3 regions of the Psychromonas sp. L1A2 genome follow, and region 3 is predicted to be linked to each of the others. Evidence: predicted binding sites of a transcription regulator. Region 3 holds the regulator's gene; each other region holds the start of a gene.
What was found. Region 3 encodes MetJ, which represses methionine synthesis genes. Its sites were predicted from a motif close to TAGACGTCTAGACGTCTA; they were not measured.
Positions count from the first base shown of each region.

Region 1: a site for MetJ is predicted at 5,218-5,235, ahead of metA (homoserine O-acetyltransferase MetA). Genes of this name have one in related genera too.
Region 2: a site for MetJ is predicted at 5,836-5,853, ahead of metK (methionine adenosyltransferase). Genes of this name have one in related genera too.

Region 1 covers NZ_WUAG01000002.1:1,830,837-1,837,915, forward strand. The annotation lists gene gspK (type II secretion system minor pseudopilin GspK) at 1-469, shown strand, start outside; gene gspL (type II secretion system protein GspL) at 466-1,665, shown strand; gene gspM (type II secretion system protein GspM) at 1,665-2,144, shown strand; gene GQR59_RS18380 (type II secretion system protein N) at 2,175-2,924, shown strand; gene lexA (transcriptional repressor LexA) at 3,078-3,704, shown strand; gene GQR59_RS18390 (SCO family protein) at 3,844-4,521, shown strand; gene GQR59_RS18395 (GNAT family N-acetyltransferase) at 4,617-5,102, opposite strand; gene metA (homoserine O-acetyltransferase MetA) at 5,262-6,179, shown strand; gene metH (methionine synthase) at 6,986-7,079, shown strand, end outside.
Region 2 covers NZ_WUAG01000002.1:1,146,920-1,153,998, reverse strand. The annotation lists gene GQR59_RS15365 (dipeptide ABC transporter ATP-binding protein) at 1-1,005, opposite strand, end outside; gene GQR59_RS15360 (DNA polymerase III subunit psi) at 1,439-1,834, shown strand; gene rimI (ribosomal protein S18-alanine N-acetyltransferase) at 1,818-2,273, shown strand; gene GQR59_RS15350 (RNA methyltransferase) at 2,400-3,143, shown strand; gene GQR59_RS15345 (SprT family zinc-dependent metalloprotease) at 4,119-4,607, opposite strand; gene metK (methionine adenosyltransferase) at 4,643-5,791, opposite strand; gene GQR59_RS15335 (peptidoglycan DD-metalloendopeptidase family protein) at 6,068-7,079, shown strand, end outside.
Region 3 covers NZ_WUAG01000002.1:1,682,368-1,689,446, reverse strand. The annotation lists gene GQR59_RS17745 (class I adenylate cyclase) at 1-1,567, shown strand, start outside; gene metJ (met regulon transcriptional regulator MetJ) at 1,731-2,018, shown strand; gene GQR59_RS17735 (bifunctional 4-hydroxy-2-oxoglutarate aldolase/2-dehydro-3-deoxy-phosphogluconate aldolase) at 2,619-3,242, opposite strand; gene GQR59_RS17730 (sugar kinase) at 3,266-4,201, opposite strand; gene GQR59_RS17725 (heparinase II/III domain-containing protein) at 4,941-7,079, shown strand.

The DNA.
Region 1 (7,079 bases), 150 kb from region 3:
TGATTTGATGGTTGATATCTCTGAGTTAAGAGCTGTACAAGGAGTGACGGGTAATATTTATGATCATATAAAAAGACACTTGTGTGCTTTACCCACGTCAGAACAATTGATTAATGTTAATACGGTCAAACAAGATAAAGCCGAGGTTTTATATGCTTTATTTCCAGAAGAACTAGGTTTATCAATAGAAGACTTTCAAGACTTATTAAATGATAGACCTACTAGTGGCTGGAGTTCGGTCGCAGACTTTTTAGAGACAGATTTGTTAACAGATAAAATAATACCGGAAGACGTACAATCACAATTAAGTGTAACCAGCGATTATTTTCAATTATACGGGTCAGCAGAGTTTGATGATCGAACAATTGCATTAAAGTCATTATTTAAAGTAGAAGATGAGGAAGCAACTACGGTTCGTTTCCAATTTGCAGGAATAGAAGACATGGTAGGAAATGGAGATGCGCAGTGAGTGAACAATTAATTATTCGCCTAGCAAGTGAAGCACATCAAACTATTCATTGGTTGATTTGGTCTGATAGTGAAAAAGAGATCATTGCTTCTGGTGATTTAGAAAATGCTCAAGACCTACAATTGTTAACTGAAAAAGCACAGTCACGAAAAGTGATTTGTTTAGTGCCTAGTGTAGATGTCACCTTAAAATCAGTGGTGATAAAAGGCAATTTTACGCGTCAAATGCAACAAGCTTTACCTTATATGCTTGAAGATGATTTAGCCAGTGATGTGGATAAACTACATTTTTCAGTATTGGCTAAAAAAACTGATTTAGTTGATGTTGCTATCTGTTTTAAAAGCAAATTACAAATGTGGTTAGATTGGTTAGCTGATGCAGATATTTTTTGTCAGCGATTACTACCAGAAGCGTTAGCGTTACCATTACCAGAAGAGCATGAATGGCAAGCGTTACAATTAGAAAAACAATGGCTGATACGTGAAAGCGTATACCAAGGTTGGAGTTGTGATAGTGAAATGCTCAATGATATTTTACAGCTACGTCTATCAGATAATCCACAACAAATTATTAAAAGTTATAGCCCTGTACCTAAGCATTCATTCGGACAATGGCAAGCTGAGCAAGCGATGTTACCGATGCAATTATTAGCAGAAGGTTGTTTTCAACATTCTTTCAACCTGTTAACCGGTGAATTTTCAGTTAAGAAAGAAAGAAATTTACAATTGTATAAATGGAAAGCGCCAGCGATCGCGGCGTTAGTATTATTTGTTCTGCTATTAGTTAACTTATTTGTACAAACAGAGCAAATAGATAAACAAACCTTACAAGTGAAAGGGCAAGTCGAGACGGTGTATAAACAAGCTTTTCCTGAACAAAGTCCTTTAAGATATAGCCGTATTAAGAAAAAGTTAAAGGGATTATTAGCTAACGCATCAATTACAGAGCAAGATTCTGGGCTATTGATTATGTTAAATGACCTTCTTCCTAGTTTAAAGGCTGTACCAAGTTTACAAATATCAACGTTAAAATTTAATGGTAAAAATCAAGAAATTAGCTTAGCGATTAGTGCGGATAGTTTTCAAGCTTTTGAGCAGTTTTCGTCAAAAATACCAACACAATATAGCTTTAAGCAAGGTGCATTAAGTAACAATAAAAATCGCATTAGTGGTGTTGTGACTGTAGGGGTAAAATAATGTTTGAAGAAATCAAAGATTGGTGGGAAAACACCACTGAAAGAGAACAAAGATTAACGATTATTTCTGCCGTGGTTGTTTTTATCGCTGTCGTCTATTTTCTTTTATGGCAACCACTAGCTAATAATTTAGCGATTAGCCAGCAGAAACTAAATAGTGCTCAACAAACTTTACAATGGGTTGAAGTTAATTCAAATAAAATTATTGCTGCTGGACTGATTGACACCCAAACGGGAACACCACAAAATTTATCACAGCTTATTAATAGTACAGCTAAACGCAATCAGATTAATATCGCACGTATCCAAAGTCGTAATGGAACAGTTGATCTTTCTATAAACCAAATTGAATTTAATCAATTTATAGAGTGGATAACCGTATTGCAAAATCAACATAACGTACAGATTGCGAGTGTTGATATAAGCCAAGATAAAGTTCAAGGCATGATTAAAGTTAGTCGCTTATCATTAAGTTATTAGAGTTAAATTCAAGCATAATAAAGGTTTCAAATGAAATTTAAAATCGCCATTTTGGTCGTATTCGTTTACTTAATTACTTTAGTGGTTAATTTGCCTTTGGCTGTTGTGGTTGATTGGCTTCCTAGAGGAGCGATTAAAGTTAATAATGCCACAGGTACGATCTGGAAAGGGCAAGCCAAGCAAATTGTAGTTAACCGTAAATTGCGCTTTGATAATGTAAAATGGGATGTGCAGTTAATGGCATTACTTACATTAAACCTAGAGGCCGATGCTTCATTTAACAACGGTTCTCAAGCTATGTCTGGTAAAGGTATTGTTCGTTATGGTTTTTCAGGGATAAGCGCATCAAATGTTATTTTAGATTTAAGTTCAAAAGAATTATTAACATTATTGCCAATGCGTTTGCCGGCTAAAATTTCAGGAGATTTTTCCGCAGTCATTAAAGAATTCACACAAGGCAAACCCTATTGTGAACAATTACAAGGTAACGTACTTTGGCAAAATGCTGTCGTATCTAGTCAGTTAGGCGTAGTCAATTTAGCTTCTCCTACTGTTGATCTCGGATGTGATAATGGTGAGGTTACGGCATTTGTTACTCAAGAGTCAGATGAATTAGCAACAACCTTAGATATTAGTTTAGGCGAAGGCGGCATATATAAGTTAAATGGAGAGATTCAAGGAACCGATAAGTTGGCTCCTTCGATTGCTAAATCATTAACGTGGATTGGCCCAAAAAACGAAAGTGGGGCAACGACACTTAGCTTTAGTGGACAACTTTAAGTAATGAATTAATAGAGTATTGTTGGGTCATTATTTAGCATTATTGGACTTTATTTCCTATCTAATAATAAAAAGAAGAGTCTTAACTAGTATTTAACCATGTATGGATATACACTGTGTTTGTTTACAGTTTATTATCGCGTGGAGATCCTAATGAAAGAGTTAACTAAACGCCAAGGCGAAGTCCTAGACGTAATAAAAGATCAAATTACAAAGACTGGCATGCCACCAACACGCGTGGAATTAGCAAGAATTCTAGGTTTTAAAAGTGCCAATGCAGCAGAAGAGCATTTAAAAGCATTAGCACGTAAAGGGGCGATTGAAATATTATCTGGCACATCTCGTGGTATTCGCGTTATTAGTGAGCATAAAGATAATGAAGCAGCCAACGAAGGCTTGCCTTTAATCGGTAAAGTAGCTGCCGGAGAGCCGATTTTAGCTCAAGAGCACGTTGAAACTCATTACAATGTTGATCCTACTTTATTTCATCCTGCGGCAGATTTTTTATTGCGTGTTCAGGGCGAAAGCATGAAAGATATTGGTATTATGGATGGTGATCTATTAGCTGTACATAAAACCCAAAATATCAATAATGGCCAAGTAGTTGTTGCAAGAGTTGAAGATGATGTAACCGTTAAACGCTTTTATCGTGATGGTAAGCAAATAACATTAAAAGCTGAAAATACATTATTCGATCCCATTAAGGTTGATTTAGAGTTTCAATCATTTGATATTGAAGGTATTGCAGTTGGTGTTATTCGTACTGCTGATTGGATGTAAACGTTTATCTATCTGCTTTGTAACTTAATCGCTTAAGTAAATGCAGTAAATAAATTAATAAAGCGAAGAAAATGCCAATAAATAGTTATTCTATTTATTGGCATTTTCATCACTTGCTTTGAGCAAATAGAGTAAAAAAATGAAACGTATAATAATTATATGCAGTATTGTAATCGTGGGTTTATTTTTTGCGTTAGGTGGATTAGAAGCCATTAATCTAAATGCTAAAAATGGTGATACATTTGAAACAGATAATAATGCTTTATTTTTAGCTAAACCGCGTATTATTTTAAATGAGTTTGCTTTTGAAAAAGCGGGAAAAGTTGCTTTTACAAATGAATCATTAAAAGGGAAATGGACGCTTTTCTTTGCTGGTTATACTTTTTGTCCTGATGTTTGCCCTACTACACTCGCTGATTTAGATCGTATTTATCCTAGTTTAACTAATGATGATAATACAACCACTCAAGTTGTATTTGTTTCTGTTGATCCTAATCGAGATAAAGCGGAACAACTCGCAGACTATGTTCATTATTTTAATAAAAACTTTATCGGTGTAACGAGCACACATAAACAACTATGGCCTTTTGTAACACAGCTTGGTTTAATTTATGGCATTGTTGAAGCGGGTGATACAGATGATTTTTATTTGGTCGATCACAGTGCATCTATTGTTTTAATTGACCCGGATGGAAAGTTGCATGCAACGTTTAAGTCTGTGCCTAATAAGCAAGGTATTAATAGCGTAGATATGGATTTAATGGTTGAAGATATTAAAGAATTACAGCAACAATATAATAATGAAATTAATCAATAGGGTAGCTAACATTGACCCGTTTTTAGAATAACCGCGCAGTTAACTAAGACTAAGCGGTTTATTCATCTTTAAGCGAAGAATTAACGTAACGTAGATTAAATTTTCTTTGTCCAAAATAAAGCACTGCCAAATTCTGGATCAAGTTGATAATCAGAAAAGCCTAAACGTTGGTAAGCTTTACAAGCAACTTCATTGCCACTCAATACTTCTAATGTGATTTTGCAACAATCACGAGCTTTAGCAATCTCTTCAATTTTTTCGAATAAATGTTGAGTTAATTTATTCCCTCTAAAATCACTATGTACAACGACATCATGAATATTAAATAACGGTTTACAGGCAAAAGTAGAAAAACCTTCAATGGCTGTTAATAAAGCAGCAGGCTTTTCACTACTAAAAATTAAAACGATAAAAATATCTGTTCGCTTTAGCAGTGTTGAGACTAAATTTTGTTTTGCAAAGTCATTAATATCTTCGCCACCGCCCATTGGATCACAAGCATAATGCGACATTAAACTAAGGTAAGCATCTGCGTGCTGTTTATTGTTTAAGTCAGCTACAACCGTTTGAATCTCTAACATCTTAATTCCTTTTATATCTGATAATTAATACTCTTTTTCAGTCTAACTAATGGGTTATATGGATACCAGTAAAAGCCTTATTTAAATTTTATGTTTTTAAATTCAATTTTAGTGTTAGACTTCTAGATGTCTAAATGAAAAATTCTAAAGGGAACAACTATGCCAATTCGTATTCCAGATGATTTACCCGCATCAAATATTTTAAAATCTGAAAATATTTTTACTATGTCTGAATCACGAGCTAGTCATCAGAATATTCGTCCACTGCGAGTATTAATTTTAAATTTAATGCCTAAAAAAATTGAAACTGAAACGCAAATAATGCGCTTATTATCAAATACACCGTTACAGGTTGATATTGAGTTATTGCGTGTTGATGCAAGAGCGAGTCGAAATACACCGCAAAAGCATCTCGATAAATTTTATGGTGACTTTGAGCGCATAAAAAGTCAGAAATGGGATGGGTTCATTATTACTGGTGCGCCGTTAGGTACAATTCCATTTGAAAACGTTTATTACTGGGATAAGTTTACTGAAATCGTAAACTGGTCTCGTCATAACGTGACTTCAACACTCTTTCTTTGCTGGGCTGCACAAGCGGCCTTAAAAATACTTTATGATTTAGAAAAAGTAACGAGAGACGATAAGTTATCTGGTATTTATTCTCATAATACTCACCATCATCAGCATCCACTTGTTAGAGGGTTTGATGACCAATTTTGGGCTCCTTTATCGCGCTATGCAGAATTTAATAGCAATGAGATTCAAAGTAAAACTGATTTAACCGTTTTTGCTGATGCACCAGATGCAGGTGTTTACTTAGCTGCGAGCCCGGATTGTCGTCAAGTATTTATTACTGGGCATCCAGAATACGATGCTCATACTTTAAGTAATGAATACTTAAGAGATATCGAAGAAGATTTGGAGCCTGTACTTCCAGTTAATTATTTTCCAAATGATGATGCCAATCAAGCACCTCGTGCCACTTGGCGTAGTCATGGAAATCTTTTATATAATAACTGGTTAAATTATTGTGTTTATCAGGTTACACCATATGATTTAACCGACTTGAAATAGCATATAATTATTATTTAAGATTTTTAATCATAATTACAACAATAAACTGGCAAAGATTAAAACCTATCCTATACTTATTTAGTGATAAATAAATAGCGAGGAGCTTAACGAATAAGTTGTTATAGAAATATAGATTATTTCGAAAAGGTTCTGTGAAGTTCACAGATTGGTTTTTAACATAGCGTTATTATTACGTGAAATACCATTATTTGGTTTTCACATTTTTTAATAAAAATAAGACGGAGGTATACAGTTATTTTAAATTTTACTCGTACCAGTGTTCTAAAATCATTAACTATTGAGTTGTTATACTAAGCGCTCAGCCCCTCTATAGGGAACATCTTGGATTTTAGGAATTAATGCTGGTTGTATTCAAATATACAGGAGCTTAATTATTATTACGTTTTATCATTTTATTAAAAGTAAGTGTCAGAGTTAGGAGTTTATTTTTTAAAACTCATTGCCAATGGGCGTTTCTAACACTTATTTTTATCGAATTAGATAGTGGATTATTTGTAAAGGTTTATTGGTAAGTAGTTAATTTTTTATGAATATCAATGATACTTTTAATAATCACAATTAAATTGTTCTTTTATTTTTAAAGCGAGCTACTTAGCTCGCTTTTTTATGTTTAATTATTGTCGATACTGATTTTTTCCATCATTTCCTCCTATTACAACTATCAAAAAATTCATAATTTATAACAGAATATTTCAAGACGTTATCCGCTTTGAAAGGGTTTGCTGATGACTTTTATGTTATTATACGAATTGGTTTTTATCTTAGAATAAGTAGCAGGGAACTCTATGTCAGTAAGCGATCGTGGTGCGTTGATTAAAGCACAACTAGAAAAACACATTCTTTTGATTGATGGTGGTATGGGCACCATGATCCAGGATC
Region 2 (7,079 bases), 540 kb from region 3:
GCTAAAGCTAACATTTTTGTTGGCTTGCACGTATTCACGCTTACTTTCAAAGAACGAGTCTTTAGTGATAAAACGCAAACTGACATCTTCAACATTTAATAGGGGGCCATCGTAACTGCGCTGTTCTTCGCTTTGCCCTAACCAATGGTTTTTAATATCTAACGCTTGATGCTCTTTTGCTTCTTCGATGTAGCTTACTAATGGAAAGCGGTCTAGCTTCCTATCTGAGCGTGGTACAGCAGAAATCAAGCTTCGTGTATATTCATGATCTGGATCACCGAGTACTTTAGCTGTTTCACCAAACTCAACCAGATCACCGCGATACATTACCGCCACTTTATCCGTTACATTTGAAACAACGCCCATGTCGTGGGTTACCAACATACAACCTACATTTTTTTCGATACAAAGATTACGAATCAAGGTGAGGATTTGATCTTGAATTGAAACGTCTAATGCGGTGGTTGGTTCATCAGCAATAATTAAATCAGGTTCACCTGATAATGCGATCGCAATAACAACTCGTTGGCGCATACCGCCAGAAAACTGATGTGGATATTGTTTGATGCGTACTTCTGCTTCTGGAATGCCGACTTGTTGCATTAAATTAATGGCACGTTTTAAGGCTTCTTCATTACTGACATTAAGATTTGCATGGATAGTTTCAAGTAATTGATGCTCAACAGTGAAGAGGGGATTTAGCGATGTCATTGGATCTTGAAAAATAAAGCCAATTTTATTACCACGGACTTTACGCATTTGCTCTAACGTTAAGCCTGAAATTTTTTCACCGTCTAAAAACACTTCACCACCAGCGATAATACCTGGTGGGCTTAGTAAATCGATGATGGCGTTGCCTACGGTAGATTTACCTGCGCCAGATTCGCCAACAACACCGACTATTTCTCCTCGGTTAATAGAGAAAGAAAGTGACTTTACGGCTATATGTGTACCAAAGCGTGATGGATATTCTATGCGTAAGTCTTTAACTTCTAATAATGCCATGTTAGTAATCCCTTACTATGTGAAAGGACTTTTGTTTGATAAAGCCTTGCATATTTATATTTTTTTGTGATTTGAAACACATTTCTCACGCCCTTTATCTAACTAAGTGTCATAATTTTCAATCGATCACCTTAATTTATGTGATCCACATCTACAATTATTAAATACTATTTTTGACTACTTGGTCAAAAATAAAAGTAATAAATTATCTTTTTTGTTCGTAATTATGATTTTAATTGCTAATAGTTGACTGAATGGTTAGTTAATTCATCTTTGATACTATTTATTTACTTAATTTTTAAGCTGTCATTTTTTATGTTCGACTTGCAAAATTTGATTGCTTAATTAGATTCAAAACCTATAACACTTCGATTCATTCCTATTCAATGTTATATTCACCCTTTGCTTTTAATTATTTTTATTTAGGCTCGTTATGAAACACCAACAAGCAGTTTTTTTACAAGAAATGGGTATTACCCACTGGCAAGTAAGAAAACCAACATTATTTAAAACAGAGGAAATGCTTAAGCAATTAAACCTTTCTGTTTGTAAATTACTTGTGGTGTGTACAGAGGCAGATAAAAGTCATGAATTGATGCCTGCTATTCTCAATGCCTTTAATATTAACGCTGATAGTGTTGTGTATTGTTCTCTTGCTCAATTTGAAAGCCAACAAGGGACATTGCCCAATTTAATTTGGTCAACCATCGGTGAAATTGAAACTTCAGTAGCACATCAGTTGTTACATTCTCCCTCTTTAGCGACGCTAGCAGTTAATGGTAATGCTAAAAAAGTACTTTGGAAGCAATTCTGTGCCTATCAACAGTAATCAATCTATTATCGCGATGGCGGTGACAGATATACCGGCAGTATTTGCTATCGAATCTTCTGCGCATAGTCATCCATGGTCAGAAAAGCTGTTTTTAAGTAACTTTGGTAAACGTTATATCAACCATGTAATGATGCTCGATCAAGAAATTGTTGGTTATTTCATTGCGAGTTATGTTGCTGGTGAAGTGACGTTATTAAATATTGCTGTTTCTCCTTCTCATCAAGGGCAAGGTGTTGGGCGTGCTTTATTATCTTATTTAAAAACATTTGCTAGTACGTTATCGCAAGAAGAAATCTGGCTTGAGGTCAGAGCCTCAAATCAAACTGCCATTAAACTTTATGAAAATTTAGATTTCGTTGAAGTTGATGTACGAGCTGCTTATTACCCCACACATAACGGCCGTGAAGATGCCCTTATTATGTGTTGTTACTTATAAACGCTATGTGTTGTTACTTATAACAAACATGTGTTGCTACTTAAAACAGCTATGTGTTGTGCTTATAATAAGCATGTGTTGTAACTTATAAACAGCCATGCGCTGTTATTTATAATTGGAAATTTCATGATATCTAAAAATCAGTTAAAGCTTATTCACTCATTAGAGCAAAAAAAACAACGTAAAAAGTCTGGCCTATTTTTAGTACAAGGCGAGAAAAATGTGGGTGAGTTATTTAATTCTGATTTTGAAATAGTGAATATATTTGCAACAACGGAATATATTAATAAATATGCCGCGTCATTAAGTGCTCAACAATTGGTTAGTTTAACTGTTGAAAGTACAGTAGAAGAATTACAGAAAGCAGGCACGTTGAAAACTAATAATAGCGTTATAGCCATTGTTAAGTGTAAAGCTTATGAAACGCCAACGATTAATAATGATGAGTTAATTTTGGTGTTAGATCAGGTCGGTGATCCAGGTAATTTAGGGACTATTATTCGCGTCGCTGATTGGTACGGTATTAAACATATTATTTGTAGTGCTGACTGTGCAGACCTTTATAATCCTAAAGTGATTGCGGCGACAATGGGATCTTTCGTACGCGTGCAGGTTAGTCATGCTGACTTGTGTGAATATCTATCGTCACAAGATAAACCTGTCTACGGTGCATTTTTAGAGGGAGAAAACCTCCATAAAAGCCAATTACCTAATAGTGCATTTATTGTGATGGGTAGTGAGTCTCATGGTATTTCTGAAAGTGTTAGTAGATTTATTACGGATAAAATAACTATCCCTAATTTTGGTCAAGCTGAGTCATTAAATGTAGCGATGGCCACTGGCATTATTTTAGATAACTTTATGCGATAAACAATAGGCGTTAAAAAATAGATGCTAAAAAGCAGTCATTAAAAAACCGTTATTAAAAAGCAGATATGAAAAAGATACTTTCAGAGTACAGACGGTAAATTAAAAAATGTTAAATCAAAGGCCTTAAATATTAATTTCTAAAAATCTATTATCAACCATGCACATGTCTTTTTATTGAAAGTGAAGTTTTTATCGCTAACGTCATTAATAAATACTCATATTAAAATCCGATCTCAAGTGTCGGATTTTTTTCGTTTTAAATCCGTATATTCAATGCTTTATGACTATTTTATCTGGATTTTTGATCATTGTTTGTTCACTTTATTTATCATTTATTAAAAAAACTTTATCTAAAATGTTGACATGTGATAATGATATCTATTATCATTAAGTTGTTGGCAGAGAGACACACTTTCTTGTTTATTATTGTTCAGTCATTTTATATTTCTTTCGTCCAGAAGAAGTGAAAATGAATATAGTTCAGTGTTGAATAAACAAGATTAAGTATTCTTTGTCCGTGGTAATGATAGGAATCGTCCTATTCTTTTTTCATTATCAGAAACCATCATTATTCATTTCGGTTTCTATTGCCGTTGATAATGGATGATGAGACTGACTTTCATCGCACAGTGAAAGCTTGGTCATTAAGGTAGGCTTTTGATGATGAAAAAGCGTATCTACACCGCAGGTTAAAAGCCACCTGTTGGTGAGTAGTAAAAAGTAAAAAAGTAAAATGGTAAATTAATATTGCAGCTATAAAGGCGGGGGGTTGGAGTAGTTGCAATATTAATCCCATATTCATGTTTAACATCGCTAACTATCTTCTATATTTCCTATAACTTAACTTCTTTCTATATTTATTTTCGTTACAGCTTACTTTGAATACTACTAACTTCTATCCGGTTACTTTACCTCGTTTGACTTTTACCTTTTTAAGCTCGTCTTCTAAGGCAGCAACTAAAGTTTTAATACATTTCATTCGTTAGAAGGGGTAAGAGGGGATTTGCATTTCCTGCACAGGTAGCTTGTACCTTTTTTAATATTATTGTGTCGACGTATGGTCAATTGATGTTCTGAGCATAAGCAACGATAGGGAAATAATTGTCCTTGTACATCGCTAATATCTAACTGATGGGTAGTATTCGCAGGTAATTTAAATACTTGAGTCATAATATTTTGCCATTCTTTACCGTGAGGTCGGACTCTTCCAAATAGCTGATACGTGATTAGATGGGCAATTTCATGTGCCACTACGTGCTCTATAAAAATAGTTTTATTTTGCAGGTACAAGATAGGGTTAAATTTGATCAGGTTTTTTTGTAGATGAGCGGAGCCAGCACTACGACCTCGTTGGTTAAATAAATAACTAGGACGGGGAAAAGCGCGATCAAAAAAGCACTCGGCTAAAATGAAACAATCTTCACCTTTCACTGCGAGTGCTTTTTTATCTTCAAACGTAAGCATAATTAAACATTAAATCGTTTTTATAAAACGGTTAATTAAAATGCTGCTGCTTTTAGCGCTTCAACTTTGTCTAGCGCTTCCCAAGGGAAATGCTCACGACCAAAGTGACCGTATGCAGCCGTTTCTTTATAGATAGGTTTGATCAAATCTAACATTTCAATTAAGCCGTAAGGACGTAAGTCAAAATGTTCGCTTACTAAGCTAACGATTAAACCTTTTGCTACTTTTTCAGTACCGAATGTTTCAACACTGATTGATGTAGGCTCTGCAACACCAATTGCGTAAGATACTTGAATCTCACAACGATCTGCTAAACCAGCAGCAACAATATTTTTTGCTACGTAACGAGCTGCATAAGCGGCACTACGGTCAACTTTTGATGGATCTTTACCTGAGAATGCACCACCACCGTGACGTGCTGTACCACCGTAAGTATCTACGATAATTTTACGGCCTGTTAAACCACAGTCACCTACTGGACCACCGATCACGAAACGACCTGTTGGATTAATGTGGAATTTAGTACGTTCAGTTAACCATTCAGCAGGTAAAACTGGCTTAATGATTTCTTCCATTACTGCTTCAACTAAATCTGATTGCTTAATATCTTCACGGTGTTGTGTTGAAAGTACAACAGCATCGATACCAACAATTTTACCTTGGTCATAAGCAAATGTTACTTGGCTTTTTGCATCAGGGCGTAACCAATCTAGTTGACCACTTTTACGTACTTCAGCTTGTTTTTTAACAAGACGGTGAGCGTAAGTAATAGGAGCAGGCATGAATACTTCTGTTTCATTGGTTGCATAACCAAACATTAAACCTTGGTCACCAGCACCTTGCTCACGAGGATCAGAACGGTCTACACCTTGATTAATATCAGGAGATTGTTTACCTACTACATTCAAAACGGCACAAGAATCTGCATCAAAACCCATTTCTGAGCTTGTGTAACCAATTTCACGTACGGTATCACGTGTGATTTGTTCAATATCAACCCATGCATCAGTAGTGATTTCACCACCAACCATAACCATTCCGGTTTTTACGTAGGTTTCACAAGCAACACGTGCTTTAGTATCTTGTTTTAAAATGGCATCAAGTACGGCATCAGAAATTTGATCGGCAATTTTATCTGGATGACCTTCAGAAACAGATTCTGAGGTAAATAAGTCACGTGACATGTGAACTCCTATTCGGGCTATTTAATTAAATTATTTTAGATGTTTTTACATCTAGACGTCCATCTTACATTTTTTTGTGACGGATAACACCCTATTCTTTTTAAATAAGATAGAACTGATTACCTACATTGATGGTCGAAGTTGCTTAAAATTACTGTTTTATTTTCTTAAAGATACTTTGTCTATGGGTTATACTCGCACTCATTTTAATTTTGCGGTTATGTTTTCCCTGTCTAATCGAGATCCTTTATGCCTTTATTGTTTCAATGTAAAAACATGTTTAGAAAAGCACTTTTTTTTATTAATAATCTTCCTCGCCTACATTTTTGGGCCATTATTGCGCTGTTCTTTTTCTTATTGTTTGTGAGCTTGATACCGCCTAGCGATCATAGTAATAAAAACATTAAGAGGGAGCTAACCTTACCAATTAGCGATTCATTGAAAGGTGGGTATGCTATCGCAGAACCTCAGAATGTAATTCGAGATAATAGCGATAAATTATTTCCTGATTTCTCTGGTAATCGTGAAGTTGAAATAACCATTTCCTCTGGCGATACGTTAAGTGAGATCTTTTCTAATGAAAGTATTTCAGCAGCCGTTTTACAAGAGTTATTAGAAGCGGATACTGAATATTTACGTCTTGCTAATTTAATACCCGGTCAAGTCGTACAATTATTGGTTAGTCCCGATAATCAATTACTCGCATTAAAAATCATTATTGACCGTGCTAATACCTTAAGTTTTGTTTTGAAGGATGGTGTCTACACTTCCAACCTAGAAATAAAGGAAGGCGAATGGCGTAATAGCTATTATCAGGGTAGTGTAACTGGTAGCTTTTATGTCAGTGCTAAAAAAAGTGGTCTATCGGCTAGCCAAATTCAACAAATATCAAGTGCATTATCAGAGCAGTTCGATTTTAATCGTCAGTTACGTGTTGGTGATACTTTCCACGTGTTAGTTGCAAAGCAATATATTGAAGGCGCTTATAGTTTTGATAGTGAAGTATTAGCTATTATTATTAAAACTCGTTCACGCAATTACACGGCATTTTTAAATGAAGATGGTCGTTATTATGATAAAAAGGGCAGGGGTTTAAGTAAAGCTTACCGCCGTTACCCAGTGAATGGTAAACCTCGTATTAGTTCTCGTTTTAATCCTAAGCGACTACACCCTATAACAAAACGTGTTAGTCCACATAATGGAACTGACTTTGCTGTGCCTGTAGGTACAAATGTATATGCTACTGGTGATGGGGTTGTACTTCGTGCTGGTTATCACCCTGCAGCAG
Region 3 (7,079 bases):
GTTAGTACGAGTTTGTTTTTACTTTAAAACAGAAGAGATGCTATCGACATCTTCCTTTAAAGAGAACTCTGCTTGGCGACGTACTATATTAAATAAGTTAATCAATCAATGGGGTTGGACTGATAGTCAAATTGCAGACTTAGATAACCGTAATAATTGGAAAATACGCGAAGTAAAACAAGCGAATACCCTTTTACTTGATGCGCTAATGTTAAGCTATAGTAACTTAATTAAATTTGCACGTGATAACAACATTAGTGAATCAATCAGTGCTGAAGATATAGGTATTTTATCTCGTAAACTTTACGCGGCACATGAAACGCTACCAGGCAAAGTTGATATTATTAATCCTAATATCTCACCAAATCTAGTTGAGCATAATCTCAGTTTCATTCAAATTCCTGAGCATCGTAAAAATAAAGCTGGTTGGTACTTATTCAATAGTACTTTAGATTCTTTTGAATTGGCTTCTACTCCCTGTTTAGGTGATTCACCTTACCTATCTAAGTTAGTTGCTTGGAGTTATGTAAATGGATTATACGATGAAGATACAAAACTTCACTTATATAATCAAGGTTCTGATTTAGTTGATAAAAACCTAAACCAATTTGCAAAAGACTTATACGCTGTTTTCCCTGTATATGTACCAAAAGCCAGTGATAAAGCACTTAGTGCGCCTTGTGCTATTAAGCATTTATCTATTTTCTTAAATGTAGAAAAAGATCCAACAAGACATTGGCAAGATACAGAAGAAAGTGAATTAAACCAGATCGATAATGTAATGGCTTACGGTGAAAATAAAGAAAGCCTAATTGGCAGTATCGATTTTATATACCGTAACTCGTGGAATGAAGTCCGTACATTACATTTTAATAGTCAATTTTCAGTGGTTGAAGCACTTAATACAATCCTTTCAAAAATGCATCAAGATGCTTCGCCACCTCATCAAATTGATTTATTTTGTTATAGCAGACATTTTAGTGAACAAATTTGTCAATCATTCGGCAGTAAACTGAATGAGTTTATTCAACTACGTTTGCATACCGTACATACAAGATCGGTACAAACATTATGGACTGGTGGTAGAAAATTTGGATTTTACTTCGAACGTAAAGGCGTTTCATTACAGCATCTAGAAAGTGCTGTGGATATTTATAGCCATATTTCTAAAAAGAAATTATCAGCTAGTTCATTAAACTTAAAAACGACTCACTATGATCAAACGGCAGATGTTATTGAGTCTCATATAAGTGAAGGTTTGATTCAATTCTTTTTTGAGAATTATCATAATGGTTTTAACGTTTATATTGCTAATGCAGATAACGATGTGGAGACGTTTTTAAACTTTGCGGGTTCAAAAAATGAATTTGTACAAAACGTAAATCGATTCTACGCATCTAATAGTCACCTCCCTGATTCTCTTGATGAGCAAATTAATTTTAACCTGCCACAATTCTACGACATCACGCTAAATGAAGATAAAACTTTATCGCTAAACCCATTTAAAAGCAGTAAGTTAACGGCTTCCACTAAAGACTTACTATCAACTCTTAAACCGAATGAATGACAAATAACATCACTTAAATCACCACTATTTAAGGCATAAAACCAAAGATAGCTAAATTTAAATTTCAAATAAGCTTAATAGACTTCTAGCCCTCTTTACGTTCAGATTGCCATACTTAAAAGATCAAGGTAAAATAAAGCATATTTTTTAAAAGGTTATTATTATGTCAACAAAGTGGAACGGTGAATATATTAGTCCTTACGCTGAGCACGGTAAAAAAAGTGAACAGGTAAAAAAAGTGACAGTTTCAATACCAACTAAAGTATTGAAAATACTGACTGATGAACGTACCCGACGCCAAGTGAATAATCTACGTCATGCTACGAATAGCGAATTATTATGTGAAGCTTTTTTACATGCTTACACCGGGCAACCATTGCCTGAAGATGAAGAGTTAGATAAAAGCCAAAATGTGAATATTTCAGAAACAATGGAAAAAACAGCAAAATAAAAACCTCTTATTGACCAACTAATGAAATTCAAAGCAAATAATACCGCCGTTCTTTATAGGTGGTTACTTGCTCTTTGGTTAGATCAACATTAATTACTCAGATTTTTTACCTCTTTTATCCTATAAAACCTTCTTTAATAACAATAATGCCAATTTTATATTCGCTTACGCAGAGCTTACTTTCTTTAAGGTTACAACCTTTCAATTTAGGACATAAATGAATGTAAGTAAGTAGTTATTCACTTTGCAATACTTGTAATGAAAAAGTAAATTTTTAGCCAGTAAAGTAGATTAATACCAATCACACTTATTAACTGATCTATTTTACTTATTAAAATAACTTATTTCTTCGTTGTAAATTTCGTAAAGGAAAGAAACATTAAAGCATTAACGTTTTTTGGTTAATTCTCAGACAGACGATTAACGAAGTTAATCTTCGAAAGGCTCAATTTACACCTTAAACTAAGTCATTTTTCCTGCGCGAAATTTAGATTACTTATTTAATGTAATTGGTATAACTACTTTTTGTATTCATTTTTAAAAGACATAAAAAAACCTCGATTAAATACATAACCGAGGTTTCCAAAAGACAGTTGATAATTATTTTAAAGCAGCAACCGCTTCTTTAACTAATTGTCCAATTTTATCCCATTCACGATTATCAATTAAATCAGCAGGTACCATCCAAGTACCGCCACAAGCAAGTACCGCCTTGATATCTAAATATTCATTGATATTCGCAGGTGAAACACCACCGGTAGGCATAAAGCTAACAGGGTAAACAGCAGTGAGTGATTTCAACATTGGAACGCCACCAGATGGACCAGCAGGGAAGAATTTTAACGTTGTTAATCCCATTTCCATTGCTTGCTCAACTAAAGATGGGCTATTTACACCAGGAATGATTGGCATATTACGTTGCTGACAGTATTTAACCGTTGTCGGGTTAAAGCCAGGGCTCACGATAAAATCAACACCCGCATCAATGGCTTCATCAACTGTTTTGCTTGTTAATACAGTACCAGCGCCAATTAGCATTTCAGGGAAAGCTTCACGTAGGTTTTTAATGGCTTGTGCAGCAGCAGGAGTACGGAATGTAATTTCCGCACAAGGCATACCATTTTCAACTAATACTTTACCTAACGGAACGGCGTCATTAGCGTCTTTAATTGCAATTACAGGAATTACTTTAAGTGCTTGTAACTTTTCATTTAATGTTGTCATTTTACTATCCTAAATATTTATAATTAATCTACAAAAGGAGCAATATACTGCATATCAATAATTGCGCCTTTATGCTGTATAACTGTACTTGCCACTTGATGTGCTTTTTCAGCAGCAACAACACTTGATTCACCTAACGTACGTTTTGATAGATAACCAGCAGCAAACGAATCTCCCGCCGCAGTGGTATCAATGACATTTTCAGGTGCTACTTTTTGAGCAGCAACACTAATTGAATCATCTGCTGTGATGATCAAACATTCACCGCCACCTTGTTTAATAACAATTTCTTGAACGCCTAATGCTCGAGTACGTTCGATACACTGCTCAACTTTTATGTCGCCGAACAAAGCTTGCTCGTCATCGAACGTTAATAGACCAGTATGTGTAACTGCTAAAATGCGTTTAAAACCTTCAGCGGCTTCTTCTGCAGAATTCCATAATTTAGGACGGTAATTATTATCAAAATAAACTTTACCACCAGCTGCTTTATAACGCGCTAGTAGGTCATATAATTTTTCACGACTAGCAGGCGGTAAAATCGCTAAACTAATACCAGATAAGTAAATAACGTCTTGCTTTAATAATGATTCAATTAACTCTTCACTTGCTGTTTCAAGCCAGAACTTTGCAGCAGCCGCGTCACGCCAGTAAAGGAAACTACGCTCACCTGTATCATCCGTTTCAACCATGTATAAACCCGGCTGTCTTGTTTCAGAACGTTGAACAAATTGAGTATCAATTCCTTCAGCATTCCATGCATCAACCATTTCTTGGCTAATTTGGTCTTGGCCTAATGCAGTCACATAACTAACATTAACATCTTTACTTGCCGTTAAGCGTGATAGATAGATAGCTGTATTTAGTGTATCTCCACCAAAAGATCTACGTAAAACACCATTAACTTCCTGCAATTCAATCATACATTCGCCAATCAAAGCGATATTTAAATTAGCCATTAGCCACCTCTGTTATAAAAAATGGATTCATTTGCATCCTCTATTCAATTTCTTGCTATTCATAACTTGGCCATATTGGCTTTGATTATAAAATCAGCATTTTATACTAATAATGTAAAAGTACTTTGTGCAGAGTTTATTTGTTTGCGCGAATTCATGTTATTAAGCACATTAATAATATTGATTCATATAGAATCAAACGACTAATTAATGCTATTTAACAAAAAATAAGCTTAATCAAAAAACCAGAAAGTATCTCATGGGCGTTAAAAAAGCCTGTTTGTTCAAAAAAGTACGAAAGCGTAACGTTTAGACGACTATTCAAATCAAAACATGACTTTGATTAACATTTAATTTGTTATTTTTATAAGTCAAAAATTGTACATTACACAAGATAATTTGTAATACAAAAAGACACTATGTGTGATCCAGATCATTCACCTACATCACAATCAAAATAATTAATTAGATATCAAAAACGTAGAAAGCACTATCTAAGATGACAATAGTATATCAACCAATCTTACATTATAAGGTAATAAAAAAGCACTTAGCCCTTAAGCTACTGAAAAGCAGAAACTATTATTTAAAAGTGATTAACAAAGCTAACTCAAGTTAATTTAAAAAATAAAAAATAGAGAGCTCACCCTTAAAAACTAAAAAATAAAAGTGATTTTACAGTCTATTTGTATTACTTTATTACACTGTTTCTATCCACTTTATATGCAATGAGGTCACAATGCCTGCCAACGTCAACGCTGTTCTTATGGACCAACAAGAAATTACAGCCATCCAAAAAGAACTCGGTAAACAAAGCCTAATGGGACTCAGCCTCGAAGCCCTGATTAACGACACAGATAACTATCTTGCACAACCAATAGATGTACCAGGACACAGTCCAGCTGGCGGTTACGCACATAATAAACATCAACAAAATTACAAATACATTGATCAAGCAGGTCGTTTATTTTTAATCACAGGCGATGAAAAGTATGCTCAGTTTACTGCTAATTTGTTAACACAATACGCCGATAAATATTTAGAGTTGGGTTTTCAAGAACAACGTAATACCAATCCACCAGGACGACTCTTTCACCAAATGTTAAACGAACATGTTTGGTTATTGTATGCAAGTTTAGGTTACAGCTGTATTAGCCATTGGTTGTCTGAAACACAACGTGCCCACATTGTAGGTCGCTTATTTGAACCAATGTTAGAAGTTGCCACTGTAAAGTATCACTTTGACTTTGACCGAATTCATAATCATGGCGTATGGGCAGTCGCGGCAACAGCAGCATGCGGCGCAGCCATTGGGCAAGAGAAATATATTGATTTGGCATTGCATGGTTTAGCCGGTGATGACATACAAGGTGGTTTCCTTGCACAACTAAGCAATCTATTTGCACCATCTGGTTATTATATTGAAGGCCCTTATTACCACCGTTATGCGATTCGTCCTTTATGTTTATTAGCAGAATTAACTCAGCGTTTCCGTCCAGAACTAGACATCTTTAACTTTAAAGGCCAAGTTATTGGCAAAACAATCCAATCTTTATTATCGACTGCTTATCCAAATGGTGTTTTCCCATCATTAAACGACGCATCAAAAAGCATGGATATTAAAGATGAAGGCGTAGTGATTGCAGTAAGTTTATATGCAAAACACTACCCTGAAGATACCAACTTATTTGGTATTGCTAAAATTCAACAACAGATTTGGATCAGTGGATGTGGCGTTGCTTTATCGCAAGCTTACCAAGCACAAGGCTCAGTTGAAGTTCCTTGCTTACCAAGCGTTGAATTAAGCGAAGGTCCTAATGGGGATAAAGGTGCTCAAGGCTTTATTCGCATGCAAAATGCAAAAGGTGATATTAGCCAATTAGTGATGAACTATGGTCAACATGGTATGGGACACGGCCACTTCGATACCTTAGGGATGACTTACTTTAATAACAATCAAGAAGTATTACGTGATTACGGGTTTGGGCGTTGGGTAAATATCGAACCTAAATTTGGTGGTCGTTACCTTGACGAAAATAAATCTTATGCACGCCAAACTATCGCACATAACTTAGTGTCTGTTGATGCAAGTTGTCAAAACAACTTTGATGTTGATACGGCTGATAGTAAACACGGCACACCACACTTCTTTATTGGTAGCGGTAAAACACAAGCAATGAGTGCTTATGCGGTTGACTTTTACCCTGGTGTCGACCAACAACGCTCACTTATTTTAATTGAGCATGAACAACTAGAAAAACCACTGCTTATTGATTTATTCCGCTTAATCAGTGAAGAAGCACATCAATACGACTACTCGCTACAATACCAAGGTCAAATCATCCGTACTAATGTTGAGCATAAACAACACGCAATATTACATCCAATGGGTGATGATGCAGGTTACCAACATTTATGGAACGAAAGTGAAGGTGCAGCAGCAAAAGACACAAGTTTAGTCAGTTGGTTACAAGGCAGTAGTTATTACACTTGGTTAAGTGCATCCTCTTCTGACGACACCTTATTTTTCACTCGTACAGGTGCTAACGATCCATCATTTAACTTACGTAGCGAAACAAGTTTAATTCTACGTCGCCAAGCTAAAAATGCACTATTTGCTAATGTGATAGAAACACATGGTTACTTTAATGAAGCGATTGAAGCTAGCTTAGATGCACGTGGTAAAATTCACTCAATTAATATTATTGGCTTTAATGATGATGCAACCGTTGTAGATCTTATAGGTGAAAACATTGCATTAACAGTGATGGTCAACAATGACCGTAATGCAACCACTGACAGTCAAACCACTATCGAATTTAATAATCAAACATACAGCTTCCAAGGTTTTGTTGCTGTAGAAAGTAAAGAGGTTTAA